Regions from separate parts of the Streptomyces sp. NPDC093546 genome, predicted to be linked through region 2. Evidence: predicted binding sites of a transcription regulator. Region 2 holds the regulator's gene; each other region holds the start of a gene.
The links. Region 2 encodes HrcA, which represses chaperone genes, less so after heat shock. Its sites were predicted from a motif close to TTNGCACTCNGNNNNNCNGAGTGCNAA; they were not measured.

Region 1 (6,413 bases), on a different contig from region 2:
CATCGTGCTGTGGCGCGAGTCGATGCAGATCACCAACATGCAGTACCAGCGCGGCGACCGGAAGCTCCACCCCGGCGACATCGTCCTCGCCCACTTCCGCGGCCCGCAGGACCTCAAGGGCACCTCGATGACCGAGATGACGGCGAACATGCTGCGCCGCATCCAGGAGCAGGGCTTCACGGTCGCCCGCCTGGAGGACTACGTCTGACGCAGGGTGCCGTGCCGCACGCGTGATCACGGTCGCTAGCCTCGGAGCATGTCTCCACGCCGCCCCTTGCCCCCGCCCCCTCCGCCCGCGCACCTGCGCACCTGGCCCCACCGCGAGGCGCTGCTCGCCGACCGGAACCGGGCCATGGGGGAGCTGACGTGGCGCATCCTGGGCGGCAGGCGGCTGGTGCTGTTCCTGCTGACGCTGGCGGCCCTGCAGGCGGGCTGGCTGGCGGTCGGCGGATCCCTGATGTCGGTGACCGACGGCATGGTGGACCCGCTCACGGCGGTGGCGGGCGCCCTGGGCGTCTGCGTGGGCCTCGCCGTCGTGATCCCGGCGGTCTTCGCCGTGGCCTTCGCCGTCCGCCGTGACCACGCGGCGCGCGAACTGCTCGTCCAGTGGGCCGCCTTGGACACCGACCCGCCGCGCGACGCCGCCTTCCGGGTGCCGGTGCTGAGCCTGGTCTGGTTCCTGCTCGCCTTCGCGCTGTGCGCCCCGGGCCTGTGGCTCTGCTTCGCGGTCCCCGCCTCGGCCCGCCCGGGCACCACGACGTACGCCGAGGTCGCCGCCCTCATGGGCGTCGGCCTCATCCTGTGGGTGCACGGCCTGATCGCCCTGACCAAGGCGGTGGGCCACTACCGCTGGGCGGTACGGCTCGGGGCGCGCCGCCCGGAGCCCGTGCGCTGAAGCGACTTAGGGCCTGATCCGAAAGGCAGGCCCTACGCGGGGCGCCCGATCAGCATCGTCGGCGCTCCCGCGACCCGGGTCAGGAAGACCGTCGCCGCGTTCGGGCCCTTCGGCTTCAGCTTGCGGCGGAGCTCCTCCGGTTCGACCGCCGAGCCGCGCTTCTTGACCGTCAGGTTGCCCACCTCCCGTTCGCGCAGGAGGGACTTGAGCTTCTTGACGTTGAAGGGGAGCCGGTCGGTGATCTCGTACGCGGTGGCGTACGGCGTCGGGCGCAGCTCGTCCGCCGTGATGTAGGCGATCGTCTCGTCGAGCAGCCCGCCGTCGAGCTCCTCGGCGACCTCCGCGACCAGGTGGGCGCGGATGACCGCGCCGTCGGGCTCGTACAGGAAGCGGCCGACCTCGCGGACCGGCGGGTTGGGCAGGCCGCGGCCGGTGAGGGTGTGCGGGCCCGGGAGGAGCGTGGCGGTGACCGCGCCGGGTCGGGTGCCGAACCAGAGGACGGCCTCCTTCACGTCGCCGCCGTCCGAGATCCACTCCGCCTCGGCCTCCGGCGGCACCGTCTCGTGCGGGATGCCGGGGGCGATCTTCAGCGCGGCGCGCGGCGCCTCGAGTGCCGTGCCGACGGCCCAGGACAGGGGCGGCGAGTACGCCTCGGGGTCGAACACGCGGCCCCGGCCGCCGCGCCGGGCCGGGTCCACGAAGACCGCGTCGTACGCGGAGGTGTCGACCTCCGTGACGTCCGCGCAGCGCACCTCGATCAGGTCGGCCAGGTCCAGCGCCTCGGCGTTCGCGCGGGCGGTTTCGGCGGTCAGCGGGTCCCGGTCGACGGCCAGGACCCGGATCCCGGCGCGGGCCAGCGCGATCGCGTCGCCGCCGATGCCGCAGCACAGGTCCGCGACGCCGCGTACGCCCAGCTCCCGGAAGCGCGCCGCGCGGTGGGCGCCGACGGATGCCCGGGTCGACTGCTCGACGCCGTTCGGCGTGAAGTACATCCGGTACGCGTCCGACGCGCCGAACTTCGCCACCGCCCGCTGCCGCAGCCGGGCCTGCGCGAGCGCCGCCGTGACCAGGTCGGCGGGGTGGTCCCGGCGCAGCCGGGAGGCGACGGCGAGCTCCTGGGACGGGTCGTAGTCGCGCAGGGCGGCCAGCAGGGCCTGGCCCTCGTCGGTGAGGAGCGCGGAGAAGGCGGCGAGATCGGTCACCCGCCCCATTGTGGGCCAGGTGGGCGATGGTGCGCGCGGGGCGGCGGTGTCGCCCGGGCGGCGAGGCACGGCGCTGACAGGATGCGGCGCCATGCAGCTAGTACGACAAACAGAACAAATGCCGTCGGCCGCGAGGGGGAGGCGGCCCCGCCGCGCCGCCGCCGTGCTCGCCGCTCTCCTCCTCGCCGCACTCGCCGCCTGCGGTGACGCCGACCCCGGGCGGGACGTCGCCCCCGCCGGCAAGCAGCCCGAGCCGCAGCAGGGTGCCGCCGCCGCGGCCGCCGGTCCGGCCGGCGCGCTGGCCGCGTACGTCGAGAGGGTCAAGCGCGCGCAGGCCGCCCGCGCCGTCGCCGCCCGCAAGTGGGGGCTGAAGCTCACGCCGCTGGCCGCGCCGCCGCCGCCCACGGCCGCCGAGAAGCCGAAGATCACCTTCCGTAAGGGCTTCGGCGTGGGCGACCCCACCCTGCCGCCCGTCTTCACGACCGTCCCCACCAAGGAGCGGATCGTGTTCCTCACCATCGACGACGGCGCCGAGAAGGACCCCGAGCTGGTGCGGATGATGGACGAACTCGACATCCCGTACAGCGCGTTCCTCAGCGACTACCTGGTCAGGGAGGACTACGGCTACTTCGCGAAGATGCAGAGGACCGGCGTCGCCCTGCACAACCACACCCTCAACCACCGCTACATGCCCGCCCTCTCCTACGCGGAGCAGAAGCGCGAGATCTGCGGCCAGCAGGACGTCATCGAGAAGCGCTACGGCACGCGCCCGCCGCTCTTCCGCCCGCCGTACGGCAACTACAACGCCGACACCCTGCGCGCCGCCCGGTCCTGCGGCGTCAAGGCCGTGCCCCTGTGGTCGGCCGAGGCGTTCCCCGACCACATGGAGTGGCGCGAGTGGGACCGGGACCTGCACCCCGGCGACATCATCCTCACGCACTTCCGGGGCCGGGAGGACTGGAAGGGCAGCATGCCGGACATGATCCGGTACGTCATGAACGTCGTGACGGCGAAGGGCTACGCCGTCGCGAAGCTCGAGGACTACGTATGAGGGTCGTCCGGGGGCTTTTGGGGGCGTACGGAAAACGCCGCGCCGTCGTGAATTGGCACTCCGCTTGACCGAGTGCTAACCGCGGTCATAGTCTCGGCTCTGGCACTCCCCACCGGAGAGTGCCAACACAGCGACGGGCAGGTCCGGCACCCGCGACGACGGATCCACCTGGTCGCCACCTCAGACAGTTAACCCCGTGAGATCTCCGAAGGGGGAGGTCGGATCGTGACGACCACCAGCTCCAAGGTTGCCATCAAGCCGCTCGAGGACCGTGTCGTGGTCCAGCCGCTCGACGCCGAGCAGACCACGGCCTCTGGCCTGGTCATCCCGGACACCGCGAAGGAGAAGCCCCAGGAGGGCGTCGTCCTCGCCGTGGGCCCGGGCCGCTTCGAGAACGGCGAGCGCCTGCCGCTCGACGTCAAGACCGGCGACATCGTGCTGTACAGCAAGTACGGCGGCACCGAGGTGAAGTACAACAACGAGGAGTACCTCGTCCTCTCGGCTCGCGACGTGCTCGCGATCGTCGAGAAGTAATTCACCCCGCTTCACCCGAAGCAGAGATGCTTTGAGCTGCGCCCCTGGCCGCCCCACTGACTTCACAGTGCCGGGCGACAAGGGGCGCGGTTCGTTCGAGAGGACTGACTCAGCCCATGGCGAAGATCCTGAAGTTCGACGAGGACGCCCGTCGCGCCCTCGAGCGTGGCGTCAACAAGCTCGCTGACACCGTCAAGGTGACCATCGGCCCCAAGGGCCGCAACGTCGTCATCGACAAGAAGTTCGGCGCGCCCACCATCACCAACGACGGTGTCACGATCGCCCGCGAGGTCGAGCTCGACGACCCGTACGAGAACCTCGGTGCCCAGCTGGTGAAGGAGGTGGCGACCAAGACCAACGACATCGCGGGTGACGGCACCACCACCGCCACCGTGCTGGCCCAGGCGCTGGTCCGCGAGGGCCTGCGCAACGTCGCCGCCGGCGCCTCCCCGGCCGCCCTGAAGAAGGGCATCGACGCCGCGGTCAAGGCCGTCTCCGACGAGCTGCTCGCCACCGCGCGCCCGATCGACGACAAGGCCGACATCGCCGCCGTGGCCGCGCTCTCCGCGCAGGACCAGCAGGTCGGCGAGCTCATCGCCGAGGCGATGGACAAGGTCGGCAAGGACGGTGTCATCACCGTCGAGGAGTCCAACACCTTCGGCCTGGAGCTCGACTTCACCGAGGGCATGGCCTTCGACAAGGGCTACCTGTCCCCGTACATGGTGACCGACCAGGAGCGTATGGAGGCCGTCCTCGACGACCCGTACATCCTGATCCACCAGGGCAAGATCTCCGCGATCGCCGACCTGCTGCCGCTCCTCGAGAAGATCATCCAGGCCGGCTCCTCCAAGCCGCTGCTGATCATCGCCGAGGACGTCGAGGGCGAGGCCCTGTCCACGCTGGTCGTCAACAAGATCCGCGGCACCTTCAACGCGGTCGCGGTCAAGGCCCCCGGCTTCGGCGACCGCCGCAAGGCGATGCTCGGCGACATGGCCGCCCTCACCGGCGCCACCGTCGTCGCCGAGGAGGTCGGCCTCAAGCTCGACCAGGTCGGCCTGGACGTGCTCGGCACCGCTCGCCGCGTGACCGTCACCAAGGACGACACCACCATCGTCGACGGTGGCGGCAAGTCCGAGGACGTCACCGGCCGCGTGGCGCAGATCAAGGCCGAGATCGAGAGCACCGACTCCGACTGGGACCGCGAGAAGCTCCAGGAGCGCCTCGCGAAGCTGGCCGGCGGCGTGTGCGTCATCCGCGTCGGCGCCGCCACCGAGGTGGAGCTGAAGGAGCGCAAGCACCGTCTGGAGGACGCCATCTCCGCGACCCGCGCCGCGGTCGAGGAGGGCATCGTCTCCGGTGGTGGCTCCGCTCTGGTCCACGCCGTCAAGGTGCTCGACGGCAACCTCGACAAGACCGGCGACGAGGCCACCGGTGTCGCGGTCGTCCGCCGCGCCGCGGTCGAGCCGCTGCGCTGGATCGCCGAGAACGCGGGCCTCGAGGGCTACGTCATCACCGCGAAGGTGGCGGAGCTCGACAAGGGCCAGGGCTTCAACGCCGCGACCGGCGAGTACGGCGACCTGGTGAAGGCCGGCGTCATCGACCCGGTCAAGGTCACGCGCTCCGCGCTGGAGAACGCCGCGTCGATCGCCTCCCTCCTCCTGACCACCGAGACGCTCGTGGTCGAGAAGAAGGAAGAGGAGCCGGCGGACGCGGGCCACGGCCACAGCCACGGCCACTCCCACTGAGCCGCTCGTAGCAGTACGCAGTACTGAAGTACGCCAGAGGCCCGGTGCCCCCGTCGCGGGGGCACCGGGCCTCGGTGTTGTGCGCGCTGTTCCGCTACGCCGACCTGGTCAGCTGCGAGGGGCGCACGGGATCGGCGAACGGCGCGCCCGTCGCGTACCGCTCCAGCTCGTCCAGCGCCTGGTCCGCCATCCGGTGCAGCTCGTTGCCGAGCGACCCGGCCACATGGGGTGTGAGCAGGACGTTCTCCAGCTCGTACAGCGGCGAGTCCGGCGGCGGAAGCTCCGGGTCCGTCACGTCCAGGACGGCGCGCAGGCGGCCGGAGCGCAGGTGCGCGAGGAGCGCCTCCTCGTCGACGAGCGAGCCGCGCGAGGTGTTGATCAGCGTCGCCCCGTCCGGCATGGCCGCCAGCTGGCGCGGCCCGATCATCCGGTACGTCGACGGCAACTGCGGCGCGTGGACGGAGACGACCGACGCGCGGGCGCACAACTCGTCCAGCTCCACCGGCTCCACGCCGAGCCCCGCCGCCTCGGCGGCGTTCACGTACGGGTCGTACAGCAGGACCCGCAGGTCGAAGGGGCGCAGCAACTCGATCACGCGGCGGCCGATGCGCGAGGCGCCGACGATGCCGACGGTGCGGCGGTAGTTGCCGGCGGTGGCGAGCTCCTGGTGCCAGTCGTGCGCGGCGCGCAGCTGCGCGTACCGCCGGGCCGAGGGCAGGACGTGCTTGCCGGCGAGGAGGATCGCGGCGAGCGTGTACTCGGCGACGGGCAGCGCGTTGGCCGCGGCGGCCGAGGTGACGGCGATGCCGCGCGCCCAGCACGCGTCGGTGACGTGGTGCTTGACCGAGCCGGCGGCGTGGACGACGGCGCGCAGGCGCGGGGCCCGGTCGAGGACGGCGGCCGTGAGCGGGGTGGCGCCCCAGCAGGTGAGGAGGACTTCGGCCTCGGCGAGCGCGGCCGCGATACGGGGGGTGGGCGCGGTCAGG
Region 2 (6,413 bases):
CGGTGCTTGCCGAACCGGTCCTCCAGGGTCACCGTCCCCGCCTCGCACCGGATCACCGCCCCGCAGAAACCGGTCCCCACCTCCTCCACCACCAGATCCGGCTCGGCGGGCACCTCCGGCACCGGGGCGGGCGGCCGCTTCCACGAGGGCGTCAGATCAGGGTCGTAACTGCGCATTCGGCAGACGCTACGACACCCCGAACCGCCGGGCCAGCTCATCGCGTTGGGCGCGTACGAAGGCGGCGTCGACCGCCGCGCCGTGCCCGGGTACGTACAGCGCGTCCTCGCCGCCCAGGTCGAGGAGCCGGTCCAGCGCGGCCGGCCAGCGCGACGGGATGGCGTCCGGTCCGGCCTGCGGGTCGCCCGACTCCTCCACGAGGTCGCCGCAGAAGACCACCTCCGGCTCGCCGGGCACCAGGAGCACCAGGTCGTGGCCGGTGTGGCCGGGCCCCACGTTGGCCAGCAGCACCTGCTTCCCGCCCAGGTCGAGCGTCCACTCGCCGGTCACCAGGTGATGCGGCAGGACCAGCACGTCCACCGCCTCGACGGCCTCCCCGGCCGCCACCCCGTGGCGGATCGCGTCCGTCCGCAGATCGTCCCGTTCACGTGCCAGCAGCGTGTCGACGCCGACCGCGCCGAACACCTCCGCCCCCGCGAACGCCGCCGTCCCCAGCACGTGATCGAAATGGGGGTGGCTGAGTGCGATATGCGTCACCCTTCGCCCGCCCCCGAGCAGCTTCTGGGCTTGCGCCCGGATCTCCGCGCCCTCCCGGAGCGTGGCGCCCGTGTCGAAGAGCAGCGCCGCGTCATCACCGGCCACGAGGGCGGTCGTGGCGTCCCAGACGGGCAGCCGCCGACGGCCCACTCCCTCGGCGAGCCGCTCCCATCCCAGGTCCTCCCAGTCGACGTCCATACCGCGACGCTAGCGCGGTACGGTGACCGCCGCCCTTGCTAGGGGCGTACCCCGGCGCCGTACACTGGCCGGGTGGTACCTGGCACTCGGACCCGGCGAGTGCCAATGGACACCGAGTAACCGAAGCCAGCTGGAGGTGCGCGCGATGCTCAGCGAACGCAGACTCGAGGTGCTGCGCGCCATCGTCCAGGACTACGTCGGCACCGAGGAGCCCGTCGGCTCCAAGGCGCTGACGGAGCGCCACAACCTCGGTGTCTCGCCGGCCACCGTGCGCAACGACATGGCGGTGCTGGAGGAGGAGGGCTTCATCGCCCAGCCCCACACCAGCGCGGGCCGCATCCCCACGGACAAGGGCTACCGGCTCTTCGTGGACAAGCTCGCGGGCGTCAAGCCGCTGTCGACTCCCGAGCGCCGCGCGATCCAGAACTTCCTGGACGGCGCGGTGGACCTGGACGACGTCGTCGGCCGTACGGTGCGGCTGCTGGCGCAGCTGACCCGGCAGGTCGCGGTCGTCCAGTACCCGTCCCTCACGCGCTCCACCGTGCGGCACGTGGAGCTGCTGTCGCTGGCCCCGGCCCGGTTGATGCTGGTGCTGATCACGGACACGGGCCGGGTGGAGCAGCGCATGGTGGACTGCCCCGCGCCGTTCGGCGAGCAGTCCGTGGCCGACCTGCGGGCGCGGCTGAACAGCCGTGTCGTGGGACGGCGCTTCACCGACGTGCCGCAGCTGGTGCAGGACCTCCCCGAGTCGTTCGAGGTGGAGGACCGCGGGACCGTCTCCACGGTGCTGGCCACGCTGCTGGAGACGCTGGTGGAGGAGACCGAGGAGCGGCTGATGATCGGCGGCACCGCCAATCTGACCCGCTTCGGGCACGACTTCCCGCTGACGATCCGGCCGGTGCTGGAGGCGCTGGAGGAGCAGGTGGTGCTCCTGAAGCTGCTCGGCGAGGCCAAGGACTCGGCGATGACCGTACGTATCGGGCACGAGAACGCCCATGAGGGGCTGAACTCCACGTCCGTCGTCGCGGTCGGCTACGGTTCGGGCGACGAGGCAGTCGCCAAACTCGGCGTGGTCGGACCGACCCGCATGGACTACCCCGGAACGATGGGAGCGGTACGCGCAGTGGCACGTTACGTCGGACAGATCCTGGCGGAGTCGTAGTGGCCACGGACTATTACGCCGTACTCGGCGTACGCCGCGACGCGTCCCAGGACGAGATCAAGAAGGCGTTCCGGCGGCTCGCGCGCGAGCTGCACCCGGACGTCAATCCCGATCCGAAGACGCAGGAGCGGTTCAAGGAGATCAACGCCGCCTACGAGGTGCTGTCGGACCCGCAGAAGAAGCAGGTCTACGACCTCGGCGGCGACCCCCTGTCCGCCTCCGGCGGCGCGGGTGCGGGCGCCGGGTTCGGCGCGGGCGGCTTCGGCAACTTCTCCGACATCATGGACGCCTTCTTCGGTACGGCGTCCCAGCGCGGCCCGCGCTCGCGGACCCGGCGCGGCCAGGACGCGATGATCCGGCTGGAGATCGACCTCAACGAGGCCGCCTTCGGTACGACGAAGGACATCCAGGTCGACACCGCCGTCGTCTGCACGACGTGCTCCGGCGAGGGCGCCGCGCCCGGTACGTCGGCGCAGACCTGCGACATGTGCCGCGGCCGCGGTGAGGTCTCCCAGGTGACCCGGTCCTTCCTGGGCCAGGTCATGACGTCCCGCCCGTGCCCCCAGTGCCAGGGCTTCGGCACCGTGGTGCCGACGCCGTGCCCCGAGTGCGCCGGCGACGGGCGCGTACGGTCCCGCCGTACGCTCACGGTCAAGATCCCGGCCGGTGTCGACAACGGCACCCGCATCCAGCTGGCGGGCGAGGGCGAGGTCGGCCCGGGCGGCGGCCCCGCCGGCGACCTGTACGTCGAGATCCACGAGCTGCCGCACGCGGTCTTCCAGCGGCGCGGGGACGACCTGCACTGCACGGTGACGATCCCGATGACGGCGGGCGCGCTCGGCACCAAGGTGCCGCTGGAGACGCTGGACGGGATGGAGGAGGTCGACATCCGTCCCGGTACGCAGTCGGGCCAGTCGATCCCGCTGCACGGGCGCGGCGTCACGCACCTGCGCGGCGGCGGACGCGGCGACCTCATCGTGCACGTCGAGGTCCAGACGCCGTCGAAGCTCGACGCGGAGCAGGAGCGGCTGCTGCGGGAGCTGGCGAAGCTGCGCGGCGAGGAGCGGCCGACGGGCCAGTTCCAGCCGGGGCAGCAGGGACTGTTCTCGCGTCTGAAGGACGCGTTCAACGGGCGCTAGCCGTAGGTGAGCCGTTGCCGACCGGGGGCCTCGCGCCCCCGGTTTCGGCATGTCCGAGGGGGTCAGCCCCCGGAAGGCACCCCAGCGGGCCGGTGCGGGGATCCGGGGGCAGGCGGGATTCGGTGGCGGACCGGTGGCGTGACACCATGCGTGCATGTCCTCCGCACTGACCGATCTCTGCCGGTACCCGATCGTGCAGGCACCCATGGCGGGTGGTGCCTCCTGCCCGCAGCTCGTCGCCGCCGTGTCCGAGGCGGGCGGGCTCGGGTTCCTCGCCGCCGGGTACAAAACGGCCGACGGCATGTACCAGGAGGTCACACAGGTCCGGGGGATGACCTCGGGGGCCTTCGGGGTGAACCTCTTCATGCCGCAGCCCGGGCACGCCGACGCCGCCGCCGTCGACGTGTACCGGCACCAGCTGGCCGGGGAGGCCAACTGGTACGACACGCCGCTCGGCGACCCGGACGCGGGGCGTGACGACGGCTACGAGGCCAAGCTGGCGATCCTGCTCGACGACCCGGTGCCGGTGGTGTCGTTCACCTTCGGCTGCCCGACCCGCGAGACCCTCGACGCGTTCGCGCGCGTCGGGACGTACACCGTCGTGACCGTGACGTCGCCCGAGGAGGCGCAGGCCGCGCAGTACGCGGGCGCCGACGCGGTCTGCGTCCAGGGCGTGGAAGCCGGCGGACACCAGGGGACGCACCGCGACGATCCGGAGACGGACGCGTGCGGGACGGGGCTGCTCGCGCTGATCGCGCAGGTCCGCGAAGTCGTGCAGATACCGATGATCGCCGCCGGCGGGCTGATGCGCGGCAGCCAGATCGCGGCCGTCCTCGCGGCGGGCGCGTCCGCCGCGCAGCTCGGCACGGCGTTCCTGGTCTGCCCCGAGTCGGGCGCGAACGCCCTGCACAAGCAGGCCATGACGAACCCGCTGTTCACCCGCACCGAGCTGACCCGGGCCTTCTCGGGGCGGCCCGCGCGCGGGCTGGTGAACCGGTTCATGCGGGAGCACGGGCCGTACGCCCCGGCCGCCTACCCCGAGGTGCACCACCTGACCAGCGGCCTGCGCAAGGCCGCGGCCGCCGCGGGCGACCCGCAGGGCATGGCGCTGTGGGCGGGCCAGGGCCACCGGCTCGCCCGCGAGCTGCCCGCCGCCCAGCTGGTCGAGGTGCTCAACACCGAGCTCCAGGCCGCGGCGGCCACGCTCGCGCTGCGGGGGCCCGCATGACCGCGCCCGTCTTCGTCGTCGAGCACCTGGACCGGATCACCGGCGGGACGGTCACCCTCGACGGGCCCGAGGGGCGGCACGCCGTCTCCGTACGGCGCCTGCGCGTCGGCGAGGAGATCGTCCTGACCGACGGCACCGGCACCGGCGTGTACGGCACCGTCGCCGCCGTCGAGGGCAAGGACCGCCTCGACGTGGCGGTGAGCGAGGTACGGGCCGAGCCCGAGCCGAGCCCCCGGATCACCGTCGTACAGGCCCTGCCCAAGGGCGACCGCGGCGAGCTCGCGGTCGAGACCATGACCGAGACCGGCGTCGACGCGATCGTGCCGTGGGCCGCGTCCCGCTGCATCACCCAGTGGAAGGGCGAGCGGGGCGCCAAGTCCCTCGCCAAGTGGCGCGCGACCGCCCGGGAGGCCGGCAAGCAGTCGCGCCGCCTGCGCTTCCCGGAGGTGGCCGACGCCGCGTCGACCAAGCAGGTCGCCCAGCTGCTCGCCGCCGCCGACTTCGCGGCCGTCCTGCACGAGGAGGGCGCCGAGCCGCTGGCCACCGCGGAACTGCCCGCGACCGGCGAGATCGTGCTCGTGGTCGGACCCGAGGGCGGTGTGTCGCCCGACGAGCTGGCCGCCTTCGCGGAGGCGGGGGCGCGGCCGTACCGGCTGGGGCGCAGCGTGCTGCGCACCTCCACCGCGGGGACGGCCGCCACGGCCCTGCTCCTGGGGAGGACCGGCCGCTGGTCGTGATCGTCACGGATAAGCTGCGTCCGTAGTGACGATCCGATAGTGATGATCCGATGGTGACGATCCGTTTCGAGAAGGGGCCGGAGCATGGCCGGAGAGCCGCAGAGCGACTGTCTGTTCTGCAAGATCGTGTCGGGGGAGGTCCCGGCCACGATCGTGCGTGAGAGCGAGACCACCGTCGCCTTCCGCGACATCAACCCGCAGGCGCCCACCCACGTCCTGGTGATCCCCAAGGCGCACCACCGCGACGCCGCCGCGCTCGCGGCCGCCGCGCCCGAGATCGCCGCCGACGTGCTGCGCGAGGCCGGTGAGGTCGCCGCGCAGGAGAAGGTCGACTCCGCCGGCTACCGCATCGTCTTCAACACCGGCACCGGCGCCGGGCAGACCGTCTGGCACGCGCACGCCCACGTCCTCGGCGGCCGCGGCCTCAACTGGCCCCCCGGGTAGTCGGCGGCGATGTCGGTCCGTGAACTCGTCGTGCTGGGCACCGCCAGCCAGGTGCCCACACGCCACCGCAACCACAACGGCTACTTCCTGCGCTGGGACGGCGAGGGCCTGCTCTTCGACCCCGGCGAGGGCACGCAGCGCCAGATGCTGCGCGCCGGGGTCGCCGCGCACGACATCAACCGGATCTGCGTCACGCACTTCCACGGCGACCACTCCCTCGGCCTCGCCGGCGTCATCCAGCGCATCAACCTCGACAAGGTCCCGCACCCCGTCACCGCGCACTACCCGGGGAGCGGGCAGCGCTTCTTCGACCGCCTGCGGTACGCCACCGCCTACCGCGAGACCGTGCGGCTGAAGCAGGTCCCCGTCTCCGACGACGGGGTGCTCGCCCAGACCCCGGCGTACACGCTGGAGGCGCGCCGGCTCTCGCACCCCGTCGAGTCCTTCGGCTACCGGCTGACCGAGCCCGACGGGCGCCGCATGCTGCCCGAGCTGCTCGCCGAGCACGGCATCACGGGCCCGGACGTGGGCCGCCTCCAGCGCGAGGGCGAAGTCGGCGGCGTGCGCCTGGAGGACGTCAGCGAGGTGCGGCGCGGGCAGAGGTTCGCGTTCATCATGGACACCCGGCTGTGCGACGGGGTCCACGCTCTCGCCGAGGGCAGCGACCTGCTCGTCATCGAGTCGACGTTCCTCGACGAGGACGAGTCGCTCGCCCTCGAGCACGGCCACCTCACCGTCGGCCAGGCCGCCTCGGTGGCGCGCGAGGCGGGCGTACGGCACCTGGTGCTCAC
Region 3 (6,413 bases), on a different contig from region 2:
AGCGGATCGGTGAGAGGTCGGATGGGCAGACCGGGTCGAACATGTCGGGATCCAGTGGCTCAGGCACCGCCACACAGTAGCCGGTATCTCCTTGGTAACCAGGGCCTTTTCTATCGTCCGGGGAAGCGGTCGGCGTTCAGGCCCGGCCCGTAGATGTTCGAGGGGAAGCCATGAGCCAGATCATCATCTTCGGCGCCGGCGGCAGGGCCGGTCGGGCCGCCGTCGCAGAGGCCCGCGGCCGTGGCCACCAGGTCACCGCGGTCGTGCGTGACCCGGCCAAGTACCCCGATCTGCGGGCTGTGGACGGCGTACGGACCGTCGCGGGCGATGTCACCGATGCCCCCAGCGTCGCCCGGCTGTCCGTCGGACACGATGCCGCGATCAGCGCGGTCTACGATGCCGCCGCGCAGCCCGAAGCCTTCTTCGCCCACGCATCGCGTGCCCTCCTCGACGGCCTGGCGGAAGCCGACGTGAACCGACTGGTCGGGGTTGGCCTCGCCTCGGTGCTGGAGACCGCCTCCGGAGCCCTCCTCATGGACACGCCTGGCTATCCCCAGGACTACCGTGCCTTCTTCCTGGGACACGCGGCAGGCACGGACGTGCTGCGCACCGTGGCCTCTGGGACCTCTGGATTGGACTGGCTGGTCCTCAGCCCGGCGGGCGACTTCGACCACGGCGGTGCCCGCACCGGCAGGTACCGGACGGCGCCGGCCGAGGTCAGCAGCCGTATCTCCTACGCCGACTTCGCGATCGCGTTGCTCGACGAGATCGACGATCCGCGGCATCACCGCACGCACGTCGGCGTCGAGGCCGGCTGATGGACAGGCAGGAGGAAATCACCGACAGCCCGAACGAGTGGGTGGCACAGCACATCCGCCACTACCTCGAGACGAACGGCCAAGCCAGACCAGGCATGAACGACCTGCTCCTGACGACCCGCGGCCGCAAGTCCGGAAAGCTGCGCCGCACGGCCCTGGTCTACGTGCGGGATGGCGAGGACCGCTACATCGTCGCCGCTTCCAACGCCGGAGCCGATCAGCACCCGGCCTGGTACCTCAACCTGACCGCCAACCCGAACGTCACCGTCCAGATCGGCGCGGAAACCTTCCCCGCGGCCGCGAGGACCGCCACGCCCGAGGAGAAACCGCGGCTGTGGGCGCTCATGGTGGCGGCCGTTCCGTCGTACCAGGGCTACCAGGAGGCGACCAGCCGCGATATCCCGGTAGTGATCCTCGACCGAACGTACTGATCATTTGTCGTGGGCGCGGGCCATTACGGCGTCGTACGCACTCGCGCCGAAGTCGAGCCCTCACCTGCCTATGGCACGGAGCCGCGCTCGACCACCCACTTCACCGGCTGGCCCGTGATGGCAGCGATGTGGTCGAAGTCCCCGTCGTAGTGCAGCACCGTGACCCCGTGACGCTCGGCCGTGGCCGCGATGAGCAGATCTGGGATGGACGCCTCTGAAGAGGATCTCCAGGTCGATCATGGTGCGGGTCATCGGCACCTCCAGGCACACGACGGTGCGGCAGAACGCCCGAGGGCGGCACCCCCACTGCTGGGAGTGCCGCCCTCGGTTCCGTAACCGGGCTTACCGATCCGCGAAGGGATCAGAAGTCCATGTCACCGCCCGGCATGCCGCCACCGGCCGGGGCGGACGCCTTCTCCGGCTTGTCGGCGACGACGGCCTCGGTGGTGAGGAACAGCGCCGCGATGGAGGCCGCGTTCTGCAGGGCAGAGCGGGTCACCTTGGCGGGGTCGATGATGCCCTCGGCGATCATGTCGACGTACTCACCGGTCGCGGCGTTCAGGCCGTGGCCGACGGGAAGGTTGCGCACCTTCTCGACGATGACGCCGCCCTCGAGACCACCGTTGACGGCGATCTGCTTCAGCGGGGCCTCCAGGGCCAGGCGCACGATGTTGGCACCGGTGGCCTCGTCGCCCTCGAGCTCCAGCTTCTCGAAGACGGAGGAGGCCTGGATCAGGGCCACGCCACCGCCGGCGACGATGCCCTCCTCGACGGCCGCCTTCGCGTTGCGAACGGCGTCCTCGATGCGGTGCTTGCGCTCCTTGAGCTCGACCTCGGTCGCGGCACCGGCCTTGATGACGGCCACGCCGCCGGCCAGCTTCGCGAGGCGCTCCTGGAGCTTCTCGCGGTCGTAGTCCGAGTCGGAGTTCTCGATCTCGGCGCGGATCTGGTTGACGCGGCCCTGGACCTGCTCGCTGTCACCGGCACCGTCGACGATCGTGGTCTCGTCCTTGGTGATGACCACCTTGCGGGCGCGGCCCAGCAGGTCGAGACCGGCGTTCTCCAGCTTGAGGCCGACCTCCTCGGAGATGACCGTGCCGCCGGTGAGGATGGCGATGTCGTTCAGCATGGCCTTGCGGCGGTCGCCGAAGCCCGGGGCCTTGACGGCGACGGACTTGAAGGTGCCGCGGATCTTGTTGACGACCAGCGTCGACAGGGCCTCGCCCTCGACGTCCTCGGCGATGATCAGCAGCGGCTTGCCCGACTGCATGACCTTCTCCAGCAGCGGGAGGAGGTCCTTCACGGAGGAGATCTTGGAGTTGACGATCAGGATGTACGGGTCCTCGAGCGAGGCCTCCATACGCTCCATGTCGGTGGCGAAGTACGCCGAGATGTAGCCCTTGTCGAAGCGCATACCCTCGGTGAGCTCCAGCTCCAGACCGAAGGTCTGGGACTCCTCGACGGTGATGACGCCTTCCTTGCCGACCTTGTCCATGGCCTCGGCGATGAGCTCGCCGATCTGGGTGTCGGCGGCGGAGATGGAGGCGGTGGAGGCGATCTGCTCCTTCGTCTCGACCTCCTTCGCCTGGTCGAGCAGCGCACCGGAGACGGCCTCGACGGCCTTCTCGATGCCGCGCTTCAGCGCCATCGGGTTGGCGCCGGCGGCGACGTTGCGCAGACCCTCGCGGACGAGCGCCTGGGCGAGGACGGTCGCGGTGGTCGTGCCGTCACCGGCGACGTCGTCCGTCTTCTTGGCGACTTCCTTGACCAGCTCGGCGCCGATCTTCTCGTACGGGTCCTCGAGCTCGATCTCCTTGGCGATGGAAACACCATCGTTGGTGATCGTGGGGGCGCCCCACTTCTTCTCGAGGACGACGTTGCGACCCTTGGGGCCCAGGGTCACCTTGACGGCGTCGGCGAGCTGGTTCATGCCGCGCTCGAGGCCGCGCCGTGCCTCCTCGTCGAACGCGATGATCTTGGCCATGTGAAGTGGTCCTCCCGGACTGGGGTGGATGCTCCGGACCGCGCTGGCGCCCGCGACGGACGGCCTGCATGCCCCTGTGGTTCCTTGCCCCACCGGCCTGCGGACCTCACCGACTCGGTCCTTCGTTGTCACTCTCACCTTCAGAGTGCTAACGCCAATGATTAGCACTCGACCCCTGCGAGTGCAAGCTCCTCCCGTGGATCGGGAGCCTTCGATCCACTACGCGTGTGCGCGTACGCGCACGCGCGAGGGGCCCGCATCCTGTGCGGATGCGGGCCCCTCGGCACCACTGTGAAAGTCGCTGGCCGAATCGCGCCTGCTACTAGCCGGCGAGCTTGACCATGTCCGCCTGCGGACCCTTCTGGCCCTGCGAGATCTCGAACTCGACTCGCTGACCTTCTTCCAGGGTGCGGTAGCCGTCCATCTGGATCGCGCTGTAGTGGACGAATACATCCGCACCACCGTCGACCGCGATGAAGCCGTACCCCTTCTCCGCGTTGAACCACTTGACGGTGCCCTGAGCCATGCCTAACTCCCCTATTACTGGCCCTTGCACAGGACCGCACTTCGCGGACCCGGGTCAGACCTCACCCGCTGACAGGAACGGGCGTGCGCCGGAACGCGTCGACCGCCGCTGAATGTATCTGTCCAACTGCCGTCTGCAACAGGTCAATCGGACGAGAATTCCGAGCACGCGTGAACGGAAAATTAGGCGGAATTCGCCAGAACCCCGGGCAAGTCGGGCCCGGCAAAGCGCACATTCGGCGCATCAGGCACGGGTACTTTGACTGCATCTTGTCGCGCCGGGGCGTGAATTCATATGCGCGTGACATGACCGGCGGCGGGGGCTTCCCCAACTCTACCGCGCTCAACCATGCAGAAATGCCCCCTGCGCACAGCGTGCGGAGGGGGCAATTCCGGAAAGCGCTATCAGCGAACTAGCAGCCGCCGGCCACGGCGGGAATGATCGACACGCCCGCGCCGTCCGGCGTGGCGGTCTCCAGACCCTGCTCGAAGCGGACGTCGTCGTCGTTGACGTACACGTTGACGAAGCGGCGCAGCTTGCCCTGGTCGTCCAGGACGCGGGCGGCGATGCCCGGGTGGTTCTTCTCCAGCGACTCGATGACCTCGGCGAGGGTCGCGCCCTCCGCCTTCACCTCGGCCTGGCCGCCCGTGTACGTGCGGAGGATGGTGGGGATGCGCACGTTGACGCTCATGTCGTGATGCCTTTCAGTACGAGCGGTACGAGCCCGGTACGGAGTGGGGGGCGGTCAGGCCAGGCCCGCGTCGCGGAACGCGTCCAGGCTCGGGCGGATGACGGCGGTCGCCTGCGAGGTGTCGGCCACGGCGTCGAGGGTCTTCAGGCCGTCGCCCGTGTTGAGCACGACCGTGGTCAGGGACGGGTCGAGCCGACCGGCCTCGACCAGCTTCTTCGTCACGCCCACGGTCACACCGCCCGCCGTCTCGGCGAAGATGCCCTCCGTACGGGCCAGCAGCTTGATCGCGTCGACCACCTGCTCGTCGTCGACGTCCTCGACCGCGCCGCCCGTGCGGCGGGCGATGTCCAGGACGTACGGGCCGTCGGCGGGGTTGCCGATGGCGAGCGACTTGGCGATGGTGTTCGGCTTCTGGGGCCGTACGACGTCGTGACCGGCCTTGAAGGCCGCCGACACCGGGGAGCAGCCCTCCGCCTGGGCGCCGAAGATCTTGTACGGCTTGTCCTCGACCAGGCCCAGCTTGATGAGCTCCTGCAGACCCTTGTCGATCTTCGTCAGCTGCGAGCCGGAGGCGATCGGGATGACGATCTGGTCCGGCAGCTTCCAGCCGAGCTGCTCGCAGATCTCGTACGCGAGCGTCTTCGAGCCCTCGGCGTAGTACGGGCGGAGGTTGACGTTCACGAAGCCCCAGCCCTCGCCGAGCGGGTCGCCGATGAGCTCGGAGCAGAAGCGGTTGACGTCGTCGTAGTTGCCCTCGATGCCGACGAGCTCTCCGCCGTACACGGCGGCCATGACGACCTTGCCCTGCTCCAGGTCGTGCGGGATGAACACGCAGGAGCGGAAGCCGGCCCGGGCGGCGGCGGCGCCGACCGCGCCCGCCAGGTTGCCGGTGGAGGAGCAGGACAGGGTGGTGAAGCCGAAGGCGCGGGCGGCCTCCAGGGCCTGGGCGACGACGCGGTCCTTGAAGGAGTGCGTCGGGTTGCCGGAGTCGTCCTTGACGAAGAGCTTGCCGGGCTCGACGCCGAGCTCGCGGGCGAGGTTGTCGGCCTGGACGAGCTTGGTCCAGCCCGGGTTCAGGTTCGGCTTGTCCGCGACGTCGGCGGGGACGGGCAGCAGCGGTGCGTACCGCCAGATGTTGGCGGGCCCGGCCTCGATGCGCTTGCGCAGGGCCTCGGGGTCGCCGCTCGGCAGGTCGTACGCGATCTCGAGCGGCCCGAAACAGTGCTCGCAGGCGAAGATGGGGCCGAGGGCGAAGCGCTCGCCGCATTCGCGACAGGAGAGGGCGGACGCGGGCCCGAGGTCGACGTTCTTGCTGGTGTCGGCGGCGGTGCCGGGAGCGGCGTCCGAGGGGGAGACAGTCTGTACAGCCATGGAGGCGAGGCCCTTTCTCCTCATCTTCCTCATGGCGCACTTCGCCATGAGACGGATTTGGCACCTTCCCTAGCCGGGGCCTCGCGTTGCGCAGATGTGCGAGTGCCGACTGGAGGGTTGCCGGGGCTTCAACGGGCCGTATCCCTCTGCCCCTCTGGATGAGCGGTATTCGATTGTGTGCGCGGGGGACCCGACATGTGTCGGCCGTCCGCGTTGTTCAAGACTGTAACCGAACCCCTGGACGCTTGAGATGGTCGTCCGATACGCGAGATGGAGATCACGTGCTGGAAGAGGTGGAGCGCTGGCTGGACCGGCGGTCCTGGTCCGTTTCGGAGCGACCGCTCGACCAGCTGCTCGCGGCGAAAGGCGGGACGACCGTGAGCGTGGTGCTGCCGGCGCTCAACGAGGAGGCGACGGTCGGCGAGATCGTCACCGTGATCCGCCGCGAGCTGATGTCGAGGGCCGTGCCGCTGGTGGACGAGCTGGTGGTGATCGACTCGGGCTCGACCGACCGTACGGCGGAGGTGGCGCGCGCGGCCGGGGCGCGGGTGGAGCACCGGGACGCGATACTCCCCCGGATACCGGCGCTGCC

Region 1: the regulator HrcA is predicted to act here: its motif matches at 3,201-3,227, upstream of groES (co-chaperone GroES).
Region 3: the regulator HrcA is predicted to act here: its motif matches at 3,359-3,385, upstream of groL (chaperonin GroEL).

Annotation. Positions count from the first base shown of each region.
Region 1 covers NZ_JBIWJG010000003.1:472,015-478,427, forward strand. The annotation lists gene ACIRNI_RS08710 (polysaccharide deacetylase family protein) at 1-208, shown strand, start outside; gene ACIRNI_RS08715 (hypothetical protein) at 257-895, shown strand; gene ACIRNI_RS08720 (methyltransferase domain-containing protein) at 928-2,106, opposite strand; gene ACIRNI_RS08725 (polysaccharide deacetylase family protein) at 2,216-3,148, shown strand; gene groES (co-chaperone GroES) at 3,374-3,682, shown strand; gene groL (chaperonin GroEL) at 3,799-5,427, shown strand; gene ACIRNI_RS08740 (hydroxyacid dehydrogenase) at 5,522-6,413, opposite strand, start outside.
Region 2 covers NZ_JBIWJG010000005.1:382,089-388,501, forward strand. The annotation lists gene ACIRNI_RS14295 (DUF3097 domain-containing protein) at 1-176, opposite strand, end outside; gene ACIRNI_RS14300 (MBL fold metallo-hydrolase) at 187-912, opposite strand; gene hrcA (heat-inducible transcriptional repressor HrcA) at 1,058-2,074, shown strand; gene dnaJ (molecular chaperone DnaJ) at 2,074-3,213, shown strand; gene ACIRNI_RS14315 (nitronate monooxygenase) at 3,368-4,441, shown strand; gene ACIRNI_RS14320 (16S rRNA (uracil(1498)-N(3))-methyltransferase) at 4,438-5,178, shown strand; gene ACIRNI_RS14325 (histidine triad nucleotide-binding protein) at 5,263-5,622, shown strand; gene ACIRNI_RS14330 (ribonuclease Z) at 5,632-6,413, shown strand, end outside.
Region 3 covers NZ_JBIWJG010000003.1:110,524-116,936, reverse strand. The annotation lists gene ACIRNI_RS06955 (winged helix-turn-helix transcriptional regulator) at 1-67, opposite strand, end outside; gene ACIRNI_RS06950 (NAD(P)-dependent oxidoreductase) at 171-818, shown strand; gene ACIRNI_RS06945 (nitroreductase family deazaflavin-dependent oxidoreductase) at 818-1,249, shown strand; partial or broken gene ACIRNI_RS06940 (PIN domain-containing protein) at 1,318-1,458, opposite strand; gene groL (chaperonin GroEL) at 1,611-3,233, opposite strand; gene ACIRNI_RS06930 (cold-shock protein) at 3,556-3,759, opposite strand; gene ACIRNI_RS06925 (ubiquitin-like small modifier protein 1) at 4,172-4,450, opposite strand; gene thrC (threonine synthase) at 4,505-5,845, opposite strand; SAM riboswitch class I at 5,839-5,986, opposite strand; gene ACIRNI_RS06915 (glucosyl-3-phosphoglycerate synthase) at 6,103-6,413, shown strand, end outside.